Sphingobium yanoikuyae: one gene and its partner. The protein of the gene in region 1 interacts with the protein of each later gene in a pairwise test. Links are inferred from orthologs where the notes say so. Each region holds a gene or a part of one and is shown in the gene's direction. Other genes may lie near its edges.

Region 1 (7,991 bases):
TCTTGCGTTCGTCAGGCGTCGCTGTCGGACGATCCCTTGGCCAGGCGCATCAGCACGAAGCCGACCACGGCGGCCGCGCCGATGGCAACGGCCGGGCTCTTGCGCACGAAATCACGCGCCTCGGTCATCAGCTGGTCGACATCCTTGCTGTCCAGCGTATCTGCGGCACTGGCCACCGATTCCGCTGCCTGGCGGGCATAGTCGCCATATTGCGGGCCCAGCTTCGCATCGACCGTGCCGGCGGTGTCCGCAATCAGCTTCGACAGGCTCTGCATCGCCGAACCGGTCTTGTCCTTGGCACTGCTCGCCGCAGACTTTGCGGTCTTGCCGGCCTGTTCCTTGATCGGGTCGATATGCGCCTTCCAGTCGACCGAATTGATCTTGTCGGTTGCGGCCTTGGCGGCCTTTTCGGCCTGCGCCTTGATCGGCGCAATCTGTGCGGACCAGCCATGGGCTGCCCCGTTTCCGGGCTTTGCGGGCGCCTTGCGGGTGGCGGCCTTCTTCACCGGCGCGGCCTTGACGGCCGGGGTGGAGGCCTTGGTCGACGCCGGCTTCGCCTTGGCGGCAACCGCCTTCTTCGCGCGCTTGACGGGCGGGGTTTCCGGGGTGTCGGCCATTGTCCAAAGTCTCCCTAAAGCTCAACCTCATGGTCCCGCGCGAGGCGGGCTGTCATGATCCTAATGCTTGGCGGCGGCCTACAGTTCCGGCGCCGTTACTATTTTGAGCATCGGCATTTTTTGTCCGATGGCAAGTCCCCCGGATTGCCAAGTTTGGGGCTGCTGGCTAAGCGGGGCCGCGAAAAGGCCGCCCGGCGCGTGTCCGGGCCCAGATCAGGGAGCGATCATGACCGCCATTCTCGATATTCACGCCCGCCAGATTCTCGACAGCCGCGGCAATCCGACCGTCGAAGTCGATGTGATGCTGGAAGATGGCAGCTTCGGCCGCGCCGCCGTGCCCTCGGGTGCGTCGACCGGTGCCTATGAGGCGGTCGAAAAGCGCGACGGCGACAAGAGCAAATATCTGGGCAAGGGCGTGCTTCAGGCCGTCGCCGCCGTCAATGACGAGATTGCCGAGCAGCTCATCGGTCTCGATGCCGAGGACCAGGGCGAAGTCGATGCCGCAATGATCGCGCTCGACGGCACCGAGAACAAGTCGCGCCTGGGCGCCAACGCGATCCTGGGCGTGTCGCTCGCCACCGCCAAGGCTGCTGCCGACGCGCGCGGCCTGCCGCTCTATCGCTATGTCGGCGGCGTGTCGTCGCATGTCCTGCCGGTGCCGATGATGAACATCATCAACGGCGGCGAGCATGCCGACAACCCGATCGACTTCCAGGAATTCATGATCATGCCGGTCGGTGCGGAGAGCATCGCCGACGCCGTGCGCATCGGTTCGGAAATCTTCCACACCCTCAAGAAGGGCCTGCACGACAAGGGCCTGGCCACCTCGGTCGGTGACGAGGGCGGCTTTGCCCCCAACATCGCCTCGACCCGCGATGCGCTCGACTTCATCATGCTGTCGGTCGAAAAGGCCGGCTACAAGCCCGGTGACGATGTCGTGCTGGCGCTGGACTGCGCCGCGACCGAATTCTTCAAGAACGGCAAATATGAGATTTCGGGCGAAGGCCTGTCGCTTTCGCCGGTCGAAATGGCCGACTATCTCGCCGCGCTGGCTGCCGACTATCCGATCAAGTCGATCGAAGACGGCATGAGCGAGGATGATTTCGAGGGCTGGAAGGCGCTGACCGACAAGATCGGTGACAAGGTCCAGCTGGTCGGCGACGATCTGTTCGTCACCAACCCGGCTCGCCTGTCGATGGGCATTGGCAAGGGGCTGGCCAACTCGCTGCTGGTGAAGGTCAACCAGATCGGCACGCTGTCGGAAACGCTCGCCGCCGTCGATATGGCGCACCGTGCCCGCTACACGGCGGTCATGTCGCACCGTTCGGGCGAGACCGAGGATTCGACCATCGCCGACCTCGCCGTCGCCACCAATTGCGGTCAGATCAAGACCGGCTCGCTCGCCCGTTCGGACCGGCTTGCCAAGTATAATCAACTGATCCGCATCGAGGAAGAACTGGGCGACATGGCGGTCTATGCCGGTCGTTCGATCTTCCGCTGATCCACGGCTGATTTCAGGTTAGGGATTCGGCTGGTCGCATCGGGCATGTTTTTGCTTGCGACCGGTCGAATCCTGTGATTCAAGCGATTCATGGCGCATATCGCGAAGCTCCGCATGCTATTGATGTCGGCCCTCGGGCCGGCAATCGCGGTGCTGTTGCTGCTGTTCTTCGCCGGCTATGTGGTGCTGGGCTCCAATGGCGTGCTTGCCTGGGGCGATTATTCGCGCCAGCTGCGCGATGCGAAGGCTGAACTCAAAATCGTCCAACTGCATCGCCAGGAGCTGCGCAACCGGGTCGATCTGCTCAATCCGCGCCGCGTTGATCCCGATCTGTCGGATGAGCTGATCCGTCGCCAGCTCGGCGTGATTCACCATGACGAAGTGATCGTTCCGCTGAACTGATCCGCACTCCCGACGGCGTGCGCTTTCCATTTATTTGGTAAAATCATGTCGCGGCAACATTTTGTTGCCAGCCGTTCGTGACCCGTTTTCGACAGCGTTGTCATGGATTGTCGTTTTTGCACTCGGCACATTCATTATGCCGGGATTCCGTGGGGTCCGCCGTTGCAATCTATGCAACTCTGACGCATATCGGGCTTCCTTCCATCCTACCCACGCAAAAGGATAATAGCCTTGGCGAAACCAACCACGCCGCGCGCCGACAGCGCAAAGGCAAAGGCCGCAGTGCCGGCCGGTGCGGACCATAATCGTCCGCGCCCCGAAACGCCCACCGACTACAAGGCCAGCAAGGAAGAGCTGCTGGAATTCTATCGGCAGATGGTTCTGATCCGCCGCTTCGAGGAAAAGGCCGGCCAGCTCTATGGTCTGGGTTTCATCGGCGGCTTCTGTCACCTCTATATCGGCCAGGAAGCGGTTGCGGTCGGCATCCAGTCGGCGCTCAAGCCCGGCAAGGACAGCGTGATCACCGGCTATCGCGACCATGGTCACATGCTCGCCTATGGCATCGATCCCAAGGTCATCATGGCCGAACTGACCGGCCGCGAAGCCGGCATTTCGCGTGGCAAGGGCGGTTCGATGCACATGTTCAGCGTCGAGCATAAATTCTATGGCGGCCACGGCATCGTCGGCGCCCAGGTGTCGCTCGGCGCGGGTCTGGCCTTCGCGCACAAATATAATGATGATGGCGGCGTGTGCGTTGCCTATTTCGGCGACGGCGCGGCCAACCAGGGCCAGGTCTACGAATCGTTCAACATGGCCGAGCTGTGGAAGCTCCCGATCATCTTCGTGATCGAGAACAACCAATATGCCATGGGCACCAGCGTCAATCGCGCCTCGTCGGAAGACCAGCTTTATCGCCGTGGCGAGAGCTTCCGCATCCCCGGCATCCAGGTCGACGGTATGGACGTTCTGGCGGTGCGCGGTGCGACCGAGGAAGCGCTCAAGTGGGTCCAGGGCGGCAATGGCCCGATCCTGCTGGAAATGAAAACCTACCGTTATCGCGGTCACTCCATGTCCGACCCGGCCAAATATCGTTCGCGTGACGAGGTTCAGGCCGTGCGCGACAACAGCGACCCGATTGAGGGCGTGAAGAAATATCTGATCGATGCCGGCGTCAGCGAGGACGAGATCAAGGTCATCGATCAGGATATCCGCAAGATCGTCGCCGAAGCGGCCGATTTCGCCGAAACCTCGCCCGAACCTGAGATGCATGAACTCTATACCGACGTGCTGGTGGAGCAATATTAATGGGTATCGAAATCAAGATGCCGGCGCTCTCGCCGACGATGGAAGAGGGCACGCTGGCCAAGTGGCTGGTGAAGGAAGGCGATGAAGTGAAGTCCGGCGACATCCTCGCCGAGATCGAGACCGACAAGGCGACGATGGAATTCGAAGCCGTCGACGAAGGCAAGATCGGCCAGATCGTGATTGCCGAAGGCACCGAAGGGGTGAAGGTCGGCACCGTGATCGCGACGATGGCGGGCGAGGGCGGCGAGGCTGCTCCGGCACCTGCACCGAAGGCTGAAGCCCCCAAGGCCGAAGAAGCGCCCAAGAAGGCGGAAAGCGGCACCTCCAAGCTGGCGTCGGAAGCCAAGGCGACCGTGCAGGATCCGGACCTTCCGGCCGGCACCGAGTTCGTCAAGACCACCGTGCGCGAAGCGCTGCGCGACGCCATGGCCGAGGAAATGCGGTCGGACCCGCGCGTCTTCGTGATGGGCGAGGAAGTCGCCGAATATCAGGGCGCCTACAAGGTGACCCAGGGCCTGCTCGACGAATTCGGTCCCAAGCGCGTCATCGACACGCCGATCACCGAATATGGCTTTGCCGGCATCGGTTCGGGCGCGGCCATGGGTGGCCTGCGTCCAGTGATCGAGTTCATGACGTTCAACTTCGCCATGCAGGCGATCGACCACATCATCAACTCGGCTGCTAAGACCAACTATATGTCCGGTGGCCAGATGCGCTGCCCGATCGTGTTCCGTGGTCCCAACGGTGCGGCCAGCCGCGTCGGCGCGCAGCACAGCCAGAACTATGGTCCCTGGTATGCCGCCGTTCCCGGCCTGATCGTCATCGCGCCCTATGACGCGGCCGACGCCAAGGGTCTGCTGAAGGCCGCGATCCGCTCGACCGACCCGGTCGTGTTCCTGGAGAATGAACTTCTCTACGGTCGCAGCTTCGACGTGCCCAAGGTTGACGATTATGTCCTGCCGATCGGCAAGGCGCGCATCATGCGTCCGGGCAAGGACGTCACCCTGGTCAGCTACTCGATCGGCGTGGGCCTGGCGCTCGACGCGGCCGAGCAGCTTGCTGCCGAGGGCATCGATGCGGAAGTAATCGACCTGCGCACGCTGCGTCCGCTCGACACCGCGACCGTGCTGGAGAGCCTCAAGAAGACCAACCGCCTGGTGGTGGTGGAAGAAGGCTGGCCGACCTGCTCGATCGCGTCGGAAATCGCCGCGGTCGTGATGGAAAAGGGCTTCGACGATCTCGACGCCCCGGTCCTGCGCGTCACCAACGAGGATGTGCCGCTGCCTTATGCCGCCAACCTCGAAAAGCTGGCGCTGATCGACGCGGCCCGCGTGGTCGAAGCGGCCAAGAAGGTCTGCTACAAGTAAGAAGGGAAAAGGGGCGGTCCGATCGGATCGCCCCTTTTTCTATCGGTTCATTGTCCGCTTGCGGTCAGGCAGGGCAGGAGGCGATCTGGCTGTTGGGCAGGCTGCCCGCATTCTTCATCGCCTGGTCCGTGCGTTCGCGGACGTTGAATGCGCTGGTGTAGCGGATCGTCTTGCTGCCGAAGAGGCTGTCTGAGATCAGCGGCTGATAGGTATAGGCCACTTCCACGAACATGACTGCCGTTCCGCTGCCGGAGGCGATCTTGGTCGCTGCCGTTGTGCCTGGTCCCATGCCGTCCTTCAGGGTGGCGTCGCTGGTGCCATCCCCCGCCTTGCCATAACTGGAGGTGAAGCTGCCATTGCCCCAGCAGCGCTGCCAACGAATATACTGGCCCGCATTGCTGCCCGTCTGGTTGTTGGGTTCCAGATCGGACAGGAAGATGCGGGTGTTTGCCTTGAAGTTCTTGAGGTTGGCACCGGCCAATTCCGCGCCGGTAAAAATCTCGTTGATGTCGGACTCATCGATCGAGGTTCGCTCGCGGGAGGCATTGTCGGCGACCAGCATCGCGATCTGGCTGACGCGCATATGGGCGGTCGCCAGATTGGCGATTTCCAGCCCACCCATCGACAACACCATCAGCACCGGCAAGGAATAGGCAAACTCAATAAGGGCCAGGCCCGACTGGTCGTCGCGCAGATGGCGCGCCCAGCGCGCGAGGGAAAGGCGGATCGGTTTCATGTGCAGATGATCGGCAATGTTGCCTGGTTGGACCAGGGCTGGTTGCGGATGGTGGCGTTGGCCGTGGCGGTCTGGGTTGCACTCCAGCCCAGCAGTTTGGCCATCGGGAACAGGCGGGGCATGGACACGGTTACCTGATAGAAGACGATATCATCAGCTCCACCAAGGCCCGTAGAGCCGGCGCTGCTGTCGTAACTGCCATTACCATTGGAATCCTCGAAGCAATCGCCCGTGTTGAAGCTGCCAAGCGGTGCCGTATCCGTGGTGATCTTTTCAGGCTTCCCGACGCGTGAGAAATTGTAATAGCTCTTCTTGGTCACCGAAGTGGAGCCGTTCTTGCTGTTGATCGCCTGCATCTGCGCATCGATATAGGCGTCGATCTGGGTGCTGTTGAGTGTCCCGACCGATGCCGCGCGAGCGGCTCTGTCGAGCACACCCTGGGTCACCGAGCGCAGATAGGACTGATAGCCCAAGTCGCCGACGCCCATGATGAACAGGCAGAGCGGCGTGACGATCAGGCCGAACTCCATCAGCGTCGCGCCACGTTGATCACGCTGTAGATCACCGGGGAGGTGAAACGGCCAGCGCATCAGTTGGACAACCGCAAGCCGCCAATATTCTTGGCGATGTTCTGGAAGGTCGTTTTCAACTGCGCTGCGGAATAGTTCATGCTCCAATGATTGGCGCTGCTGGCGCAATTCTGCAAAGGAGTGCTCATCACGTTCGAATTGCTGAATCCGATCACCCAGATGGTGATCCCCTTGGACTTGATTGCGTTGCACATCATTTCCAGGCGACGGTTGTGAATGGCCGTCAGGTCGTCATTGGAAGCGCCGGCGGGACCGTCGCGCTGATCGAGTGTCTGATATCCCCAGGCACCGTAGACATTGTTGTAGGCTTGCATGACGCCGTCGGTCATGAACACGATGTGACGCGAAATGTTGAAGCCGTTGGGCGCGTTGGCGTTATCCGATGCGAAGATTCCGGTCGGCGACAGGAAGCGCGCGCCCCACATCATACCAATGGTGTGATAGGTGCCGCCAACTGCAACCAGACTGTCGACATAGCTGTCATAGCTGCTGGTTTGACCGTCCGGAATGGCGGTGCGGCTGGCGTAAGAGGTCAGCCTACGTGCCTGGCTGGGGCAGGCGACATAGCCGTTGCTGATGTTGTTCGAACTGTTGAGCCAAGAGCCGCCGCGTGTGTATTCGACATCAGGCCAAAATGGGCGCCATTTTGTAGCAGTCGTCGTCGGTGCCGTATCGATCTGAAGATCAAAGGCTGTCGTTGGAATGGAAGAAGTCGACGAATTTGCGTTAATGGTGCTGTCCGTATCGCGTTCCTCGATACAGCCAGACCATGTCGCGTTGGTGCCCCACTCAAAGGCGGGATTCTGGATGGGTTCGCCCTTGATGAAGTCGCTCATGTTGAACGCTACGTTGGTGTAGGTCCAATTGGTGTAACGGGTGCGCCCCGGACCGGGAGTGGTTGAGGTGAAGTAGGTCTTGGTTGTTGTCAGCTCTTTGCGCACGCACACGCGCGCGGTGCTGCCCGATGGGGCGTTCGACGTGCTGTTGTTCCAGCCGCCATAGCTGTAGACGGTCCGTGTGGTGTTGCTGGGCGCGCTGCCGCTTGTGCTCGCGGAGGCATTCTGCCAGTTGGAGCAGTCGGTCCCGTTCAGATTGGTCCCACCTGATCCATTGATCGCATTCTGGGCTGATGTGTAGCAGGTGTTTGAGCCATTGCGCTTGTAGCAGGTCGTGTCCGTCGACGTGTTTTCCCAGTAATACCACGCATAGCGGCTGTTATAAGTCCATGTCTCGCCGGCCGTGCCTCCGAGTACCGCGCTGGTGGGCAATTGGTAACCAACATTCACAGTGGAGCTATAGGGCATGAAGCCGTAGCGGATGCGACCACTGCTGTCGGAGCCAGGACCTAGCGTATCGTAGAAATCTCTTACCGCCTGCTGCAGGGCGGTGAGCTTTACAACCGTGCCTCCTGAGCCATTGGAAATGGAATCTGCCATTGACCCGGTGGTATCCAGCACCAGCATCACATCCGTA
Region 2 (5,412 bases), 1.3 Mb from region 1 along the record:
TCGATGGCGATGCCCTTGCGTTCCCAGTCGCCATAGCGGACCGGGCTCAGTTCCTCGTCCAGCACCGGCTGCTGGTCGACCGGATCGGGCTGGGGCACGGGCGGGCTCTTGGAGAGATGCTCGGGCGCCTTCACATGCGCCGGGCGCTTGCCGTTGAAATGTCCCATGTCGGGCCTTTCGATTGCGGAGCGCGCGCGGCAACCCCATATTCAGTAGAAGGCCCGCTATCTGGGCCGCAAAGGAGCGATGTGCAAGTGAGTGGTTTTCGCACGGTGATGCTGTTGTCGGCGCTGACGGCGCTGTTCATGGCACTGGGCTATACGCTGGGTGGCAGCGGCGGCGCGGTGATCGCCCTGCTGGTGGCGGCGGGGATGAACCTGTTCACCTTCTGGAATGCCGACAAGATCGTGCTCTCCATGCACAATGCGCGCGAGGTGGATGCGCAGAGCGCGCCCGAATTTCACGGCCTGGTCCAGGCGCTGAGCCAGCGCGCCGGCCTGCCGATGCCGCGCGTCTATGTGATCGACCAGGATGCGCCCAACGCCTTTGCCACCGGCCGCAACCCCGAAAACGCCGCCGTGGCGGCGACCACCGGCTTGCTCAACATGCTGACCCGCGACGAGGTGGCGGGCGTGATGGCGCATGAACTGGGCCATGTGAAGAATCGCGACACCCTGATCATGACGATGGTGGCAACCATTGCCGGCGCCATTTCGATGCTGGCCAATTTCGGCCTCTTCTTCCGCGGCGGCAATGAGGAGAATGGCCATAGCAACATGATCGCGACCTTGCTGGCGGTGATCGTCGCCCCCTTTGCCGCGATGATCGTGCAGATGGCGATCAGCCGCACCCGCGAATATGGCGCCGACCAGGCGGGGGCGGAGATCAGCGGCAATCCGCGCGCACTTGCCTCCGCCCTGGCCAAGATTTCCGGCCGGGCCGAGCTGATCCCCAACCCGGTGGCCGAGCGCAATCCCGCCGCTGCGCAGCTCTATATCGTGCCGGTGCATGTGAGCGAGTTGTTCTCGACCCACCCGGCAACCGAGAAGCGCATCGCCGCGCTTGAGGAAATCGCGCAGGATATGGGCCAGATGGACGGCCCGCCGCCCATGACTATGCCGGCGCAGACTTCGATGCGCGCATCGGCGCTGTCTCCAGTGGTGCCGCCGGTGGCAGCACCCAAGCCGCGCCGCAGCGCCCTCGATCCGCACGGGCGCTGATGCCGGTCGACGAGATTGGCGAGATCGCCTTCCGCGCCGCCGGGTTCGTGGCGCGCGAAGCGGCCGGCCTGGTTGTCGATATTGCCGTCGACTATATCTTCTCCCGCCACACGCCGCGCCTGTTTCACGCCATCGGCCGGCGGACGATCGCGATCGCCACGCTGGGCCGCAAACGCATCCCCTCTTCCTTGCGGGTGGTGCCAAAGGGGATGGTGCCGCGCCCGCGCCGGTCGGACTGGTTGGCGCTGTGGGTCGGCGTTGCCACCAGCATCGGCCTGGTTGCGGCGGCCATCTACACGGTCATCTGCTTCGTTTGAAGATGACCCCAAGGGCAAAAGCGCGTAGGGGCCGCTGATGTCCCGTCGTCCCAACGCCCGTTCCGGTGCCCCGCGCGCCGATGATGTCCCCGGCCTGCCCGCGCGCCGCGCGGCCCTGAAGCTGCTGGACGCCGTCTTGCGTCGGGGCGACCCGCTGGAAATCGCGCTGCATGGCGCGACCCAGGGGCTGGCCGACCGAGCCGACCGCGCGCTGGTCCATGCCATCGTCGCCGAGACGTTGCGCCATTTGCCCGATCTCGACGCGCTGATCGACGGCGCGACCAAGCAGCCCCTGCCCGCCGATGCCAAGGCGCGCATGGTGCTGCGCATCGCGCTCATCCAAGTGCTGGCGCTGGGCACTGCGCCCCATGCGGCGATCGCCACTGCGCTGCCGCTGGTCGACGGCGGGCCGCGCAAGCTGGTCCATGGCGTGTTCGGCACCGTGACCCGCGCCGAGCCGAGCCTGCCCGTGCCGCCCACCCTGCCCGCCGAGGTCGCCGAACGCTGGGCCGGACAATGGGGCGAGGCGATGCCGCTGGCCGCCGCCCATGCCTATGCCGTGCGCCCGCCGGTCGATGTCAGCCTGCGCGATCCGGCCGAGACCGGCAAATGGGTCGAGGCGCTGGGCGGCAGCAGCTTTGCGCCCGGCCATGTCCGCTTGCCCGAGGGGGCGGTCGTGCCCGAGCTGCCCGGCTTTGCCGAGGGCGCCTGGTGGGTGCAGGATATCGCTGCCTCCTGCCCGGCCCGACTGCTCGGTGCGGGCGAAGGCCGGACCGTGCTGGACCTATGCGCCGCGCCGGGCGGCAAGACGATGCAGTTGGCGGCCGCCGGCTGGACCGTGACCGCGGTCGACCAGTCGAAAAAGCGACTGGAGCGGCTGAGCGAAAATCTGGCGCGCACCGGCCTGTCGGCCGATGTCGTGCAGGCGGATCTGCGCCAATGGGCGCCCGAGGCGCCGGTCGATGCGCTGCTGCTCGACGCGCCCTGCACCGCCACCGGCATCTATCGCCGTCATCCCGACGTTTTGCACCGCATCGGCCCGCGCCAGATCGCGGAACTGGCCGACCTGCAGGGCGAACTGCTGGCCCGCGTCGCCGACTGGGTGAAGCCGGGCGGGACGCTGATCTACGCCACCTGCTCGCTGGAACAGGCCGAGGGCGAGGCGCAGCTGGCGCGCTTCCTGGCGGCGCGTCCCGATTTTGCGGCCCAGCCGGTGACGGCAAGCGAACTGCCCGACGGCATGGCGCCCAGCGCCGACGGCTGGCTGCGCACCCTGCCCGACACGCTGGCGGAGCAGGGCGGCACCGACGGCTTTTTCGTTGCAAGGATCGTGCGCATCGGGAACTAAGGCTTAACCATGAGGGGCTTAAGGTGAGGCCCTTCGCTGGAAAGGCCCGTCTTGCGTCCGACCGAACCCCTGCCCCTGCATCATAGCTGGCCGCTCTACGACCTGCGCGAGCATCTCGCACCGGTGGTGCTGGACCAGGATATTGCGGGGAATGAGGCGGCGCTGGCCGACCGGGGGCTGGGCCTGTGGCATTGCAATCTGGCCGACAACAGCATCAGTTGGACCCAGGGCGTCTATGACATTTTCGGGCTGGAGCCGGGCAGCATCGTGCCCCGGCCATTGTCGGTGTCGCTCTATGCCCATGACAGCCGCGAGGCGATGGAGCGGCTGCGCGCCTATGCCATCCGCCACCAGCGCGGCTTCACCCTGGACGTCGACATTCGCCGCCCGGACGGCAGCGATTGCGCGATGCGGCTGATCGCCGCGCCGGTGCTGCTGGACGGCGAGACGGTCGCGCTGCACGGGGTCAAGCAATGGCTGCCGAAGGATGTCGGTGCGCCGGTCCGACTGGAACCCACGACCTTCTTCATCCCCTGACGCGACTCATCGCCGCACCGCGCAAATCATGCGTTGCCCTCGCCCCAAGGGAGGGCTAATGCGGGCGGTCAAATGACCCATCCCATTCTCATCTCTCCGTCCATCCTGTCCGCCGATTTCGCACGGCTGGGCGAGGAAGTCCGCGCCATCGACGAAGCCGGTTGCGACTGGATCCATATCGACGTGATGGACGGCCATTTCGTGCCCAACATCACCATCGGTCCGGCCGTGGTGAAGGCGCTGCGCCCGCACACGAAAAAGCCGTTCGACGTGCATCTGATGATCTCGCCGGTGGACCAGTATCTCGACGCCTTCGCCCAGGCCGGCGCCGACATCATCACCGTCCATCCCGAGGCCGGCCCGCACATCCACCGCACCGTGCAGCATATCAAGTCGCTGGGCGTGCAGGCCGGCGTGGTGCTGAACCCCGGCACCCCGGCCAAGATGCTGGACTATCTGATCGACGATATCGACCTGATTCTGGTGATGAGCGTCAATCCCGGTTTCGGCGGCCAGAGCTTCATCGAAAATCAGCTGCGCAAGATCGAGGCGTGCCGCAAGATGATCGAGAAGAGCGGCCGTGACATCCGCCTGCAGGTCGATGGCGGCATCGACATCAACACCGCGCCCAAGGCGATCGCGGCGGGCGCCGACGTGCTGGTCGCCGGCACCGCGACCTTCCGTGGCGGCCCGGCCGCCTATGCCGACAATATCAGGACGCTGCGGGGCGGGTGACGAACCAGCGGCGCCAGTCCTCCCCTGTCGCGGTCGAGGCCGGTCATGAACCGGCCGACGACGGCATCGAACAGGGCAAGCGGCTCATCCGCGTCGCGGATGACAAGGGCCTGTCGCTGGCCGAGCGGATCGCCAATCATTTCTATCGGCTGAGCTGGAAGACGCCGCTGCACAGCCGGCGGCTGAAGGGCAAATATCCGCTCAAGCTGCTGGCAGTGCCGGACGATGTTGTGCCCGGCGACCCGCGCGCCGGCCAGGCGATCCGTGCCGGCTATTTCCTGTTCCGGGGCCAGAAGCTGGCGATCGACACGATCGATTTCGGCAAATTGGCGGTCGGCCCGGCCTTCACCGACTATCTGCACAGTTTCCGCTGGCTGCGCGACCTGTCGACCGCCGCGACGCGCGAGCAGGGCGCGCCGGTGGCCGAGGCGCTGATGCGCAAATGGCTGGCGGCCCATGCCGAAACGCCGAGCGACCCGGCCTGGCGCGCCGACAATGCGGCCTGGCGCTTGCTGTTCTGGACCGCCCATGCGCCGCTGATCCTGTCGTCGAGCGACCTTGTCTATCGGTCGCTGGTGCTCAACTGCATCGCCCGCACCGCGCGCCATCTGGATCAGAGCGCGGACAAAGCCGCGCCGGGCCTGCCGCGCCTGGTCGCCTGGGGCGGGATCGTCGCGGCGTCGATGCTGATGCCCGGCGGCAATCCGCGCAAGCTGTTCGGCGAAGCGGGCCTGAAGCGCGCGATCGACAGCGCCTTCCATGCCGATGGCGGCATCATTTCCCGGTCGCCGCTGGCGCAGCTGGAAGGCGTGATGCTGCTGGCGATGGTGGTCGCGGTCTATGAGGTGCGGCGCGAACAGGTGCCCGGCTTCCTGATCGACGGGCTGAGCCGCGCGGTGCCGGCCTTGCTGGGCCTGACCCATGGCGATGGGGGGCTGGGCAACTGGCAGGGCGCGGGTGCGGTCGACCCCGACATGGTCGAGGCGCTGGTGCAGGCCAGCCGGGTGCGGACCCGGCCGCTGCGCCAGGCGCGCGACTGGGGCTATCAGCGGATCAGCGCGGGCAATACGGTGGTGCAGATCGATGCGGCGCCGCCGCCGGTCGCGCGCCTGGCCGCCGCCGGCTGCGCCTCCACCGGCGCGATCGAGATCAGCGACGGACGGCTGCGGCTGGTCATCAATTGCGGCGGCGCAGCGCTGGAAGGCGCCTATATCCCGCGCGATCTGGCCCAGGCGCTGCGTTCCACCGCGGCGCA

What was found. The genes of interacting proteins can lie anywhere in the genome.
Region 2: the proteins of eno (region 1) and rpe interact in binary tests that used the Escherichia coli proteins (3 or more experiments, as listed by UniProt). The link is inferred for Sphingobium yanoikuyae from one-to-one orthologs.

The regions. Positions count from the first base shown.
Region 1 is NZ_CP053021.1:2,807,582-2,815,572, reverse strand. Bases 2-2,980 are described here. They hold eno (phosphopyruvate hydratase), read left to right. Parts: upstream 2-843; coding sequence 844-2,118; downstream 2,119-2,980. Other genes in these bases: pdhA (pyruvate dehydrogenase (acetyl-transferring) E1 component subunit alpha), read left to right, coding at 2,752-2,980; HH800_RS13705 (FtsB family cell division protein), read left to right, coding at 2,209-2,520; HH800_RS13715 (hypothetical protein), read right to left, coding at 12-617. In the rest of the region: more of pdhA, read left to right, coding at 2,981-3,825; HH800_RS13695 (pyruvate dehydrogenase complex E1 component subunit beta), read left to right, coding at 3,825-5,192; HH800_RS13690 (TadE/TadG family type IV pilus assembly protein), read right to left, coding at 5,257-5,928; HH800_RS13685 (TadE/TadG family type IV pilus assembly protein), read right to left, coding at 5,925-6,518; HH800_RS13680 (pilus assembly protein), read right to left, coding at 6,518-7,991. UniProt on the Escherichia coli protein: Catalyzes the reversible conversion of 2-phosphoglycerate (2-PG) into phosphoenolpyruvate (PEP). It is essential for the degradation of carbohydrates via glycolysis.
Region 2 is NZ_CP053021.1:4,077,240-4,082,651, forward strand. What follows is about bases 2,605-5,325. They hold rpe (ribulose-phosphate 3-epimerase), read left to right. Parts: upstream 2,605-3,494; coding sequence 3,495-4,157; downstream 4,158-5,325. Other genes in these bases: HH800_RS19695 (RsmB/NOP family class I SAM-dependent RNA methyltransferase), read left to right, coding at 2,605-2,885; HH800_RS19700 (hypothetical protein), read left to right, coding at 2,937-3,422; HH800_RS19710 (heparinase II/III family protein), read left to right, coding at 4,154-5,325. In the rest of the region: HH800_RS19680 (DUF1674 domain-containing protein), read right to left, coding at 1-167; zinc metalloprotease HtpX, read left to right, coding at 276-1,220; HH800_RS19690 (hypothetical protein), read left to right, coding at 1,220-1,537; more of HH800_RS19695, read left to right, coding at 1,575-2,604; more of HH800_RS19710, read left to right, coding at 5,326-5,412. UniProt on the Escherichia coli protein: Catalyzes the reversible epimerization of D-ribulose 5-phosphate to D-xylulose 5-phosphate.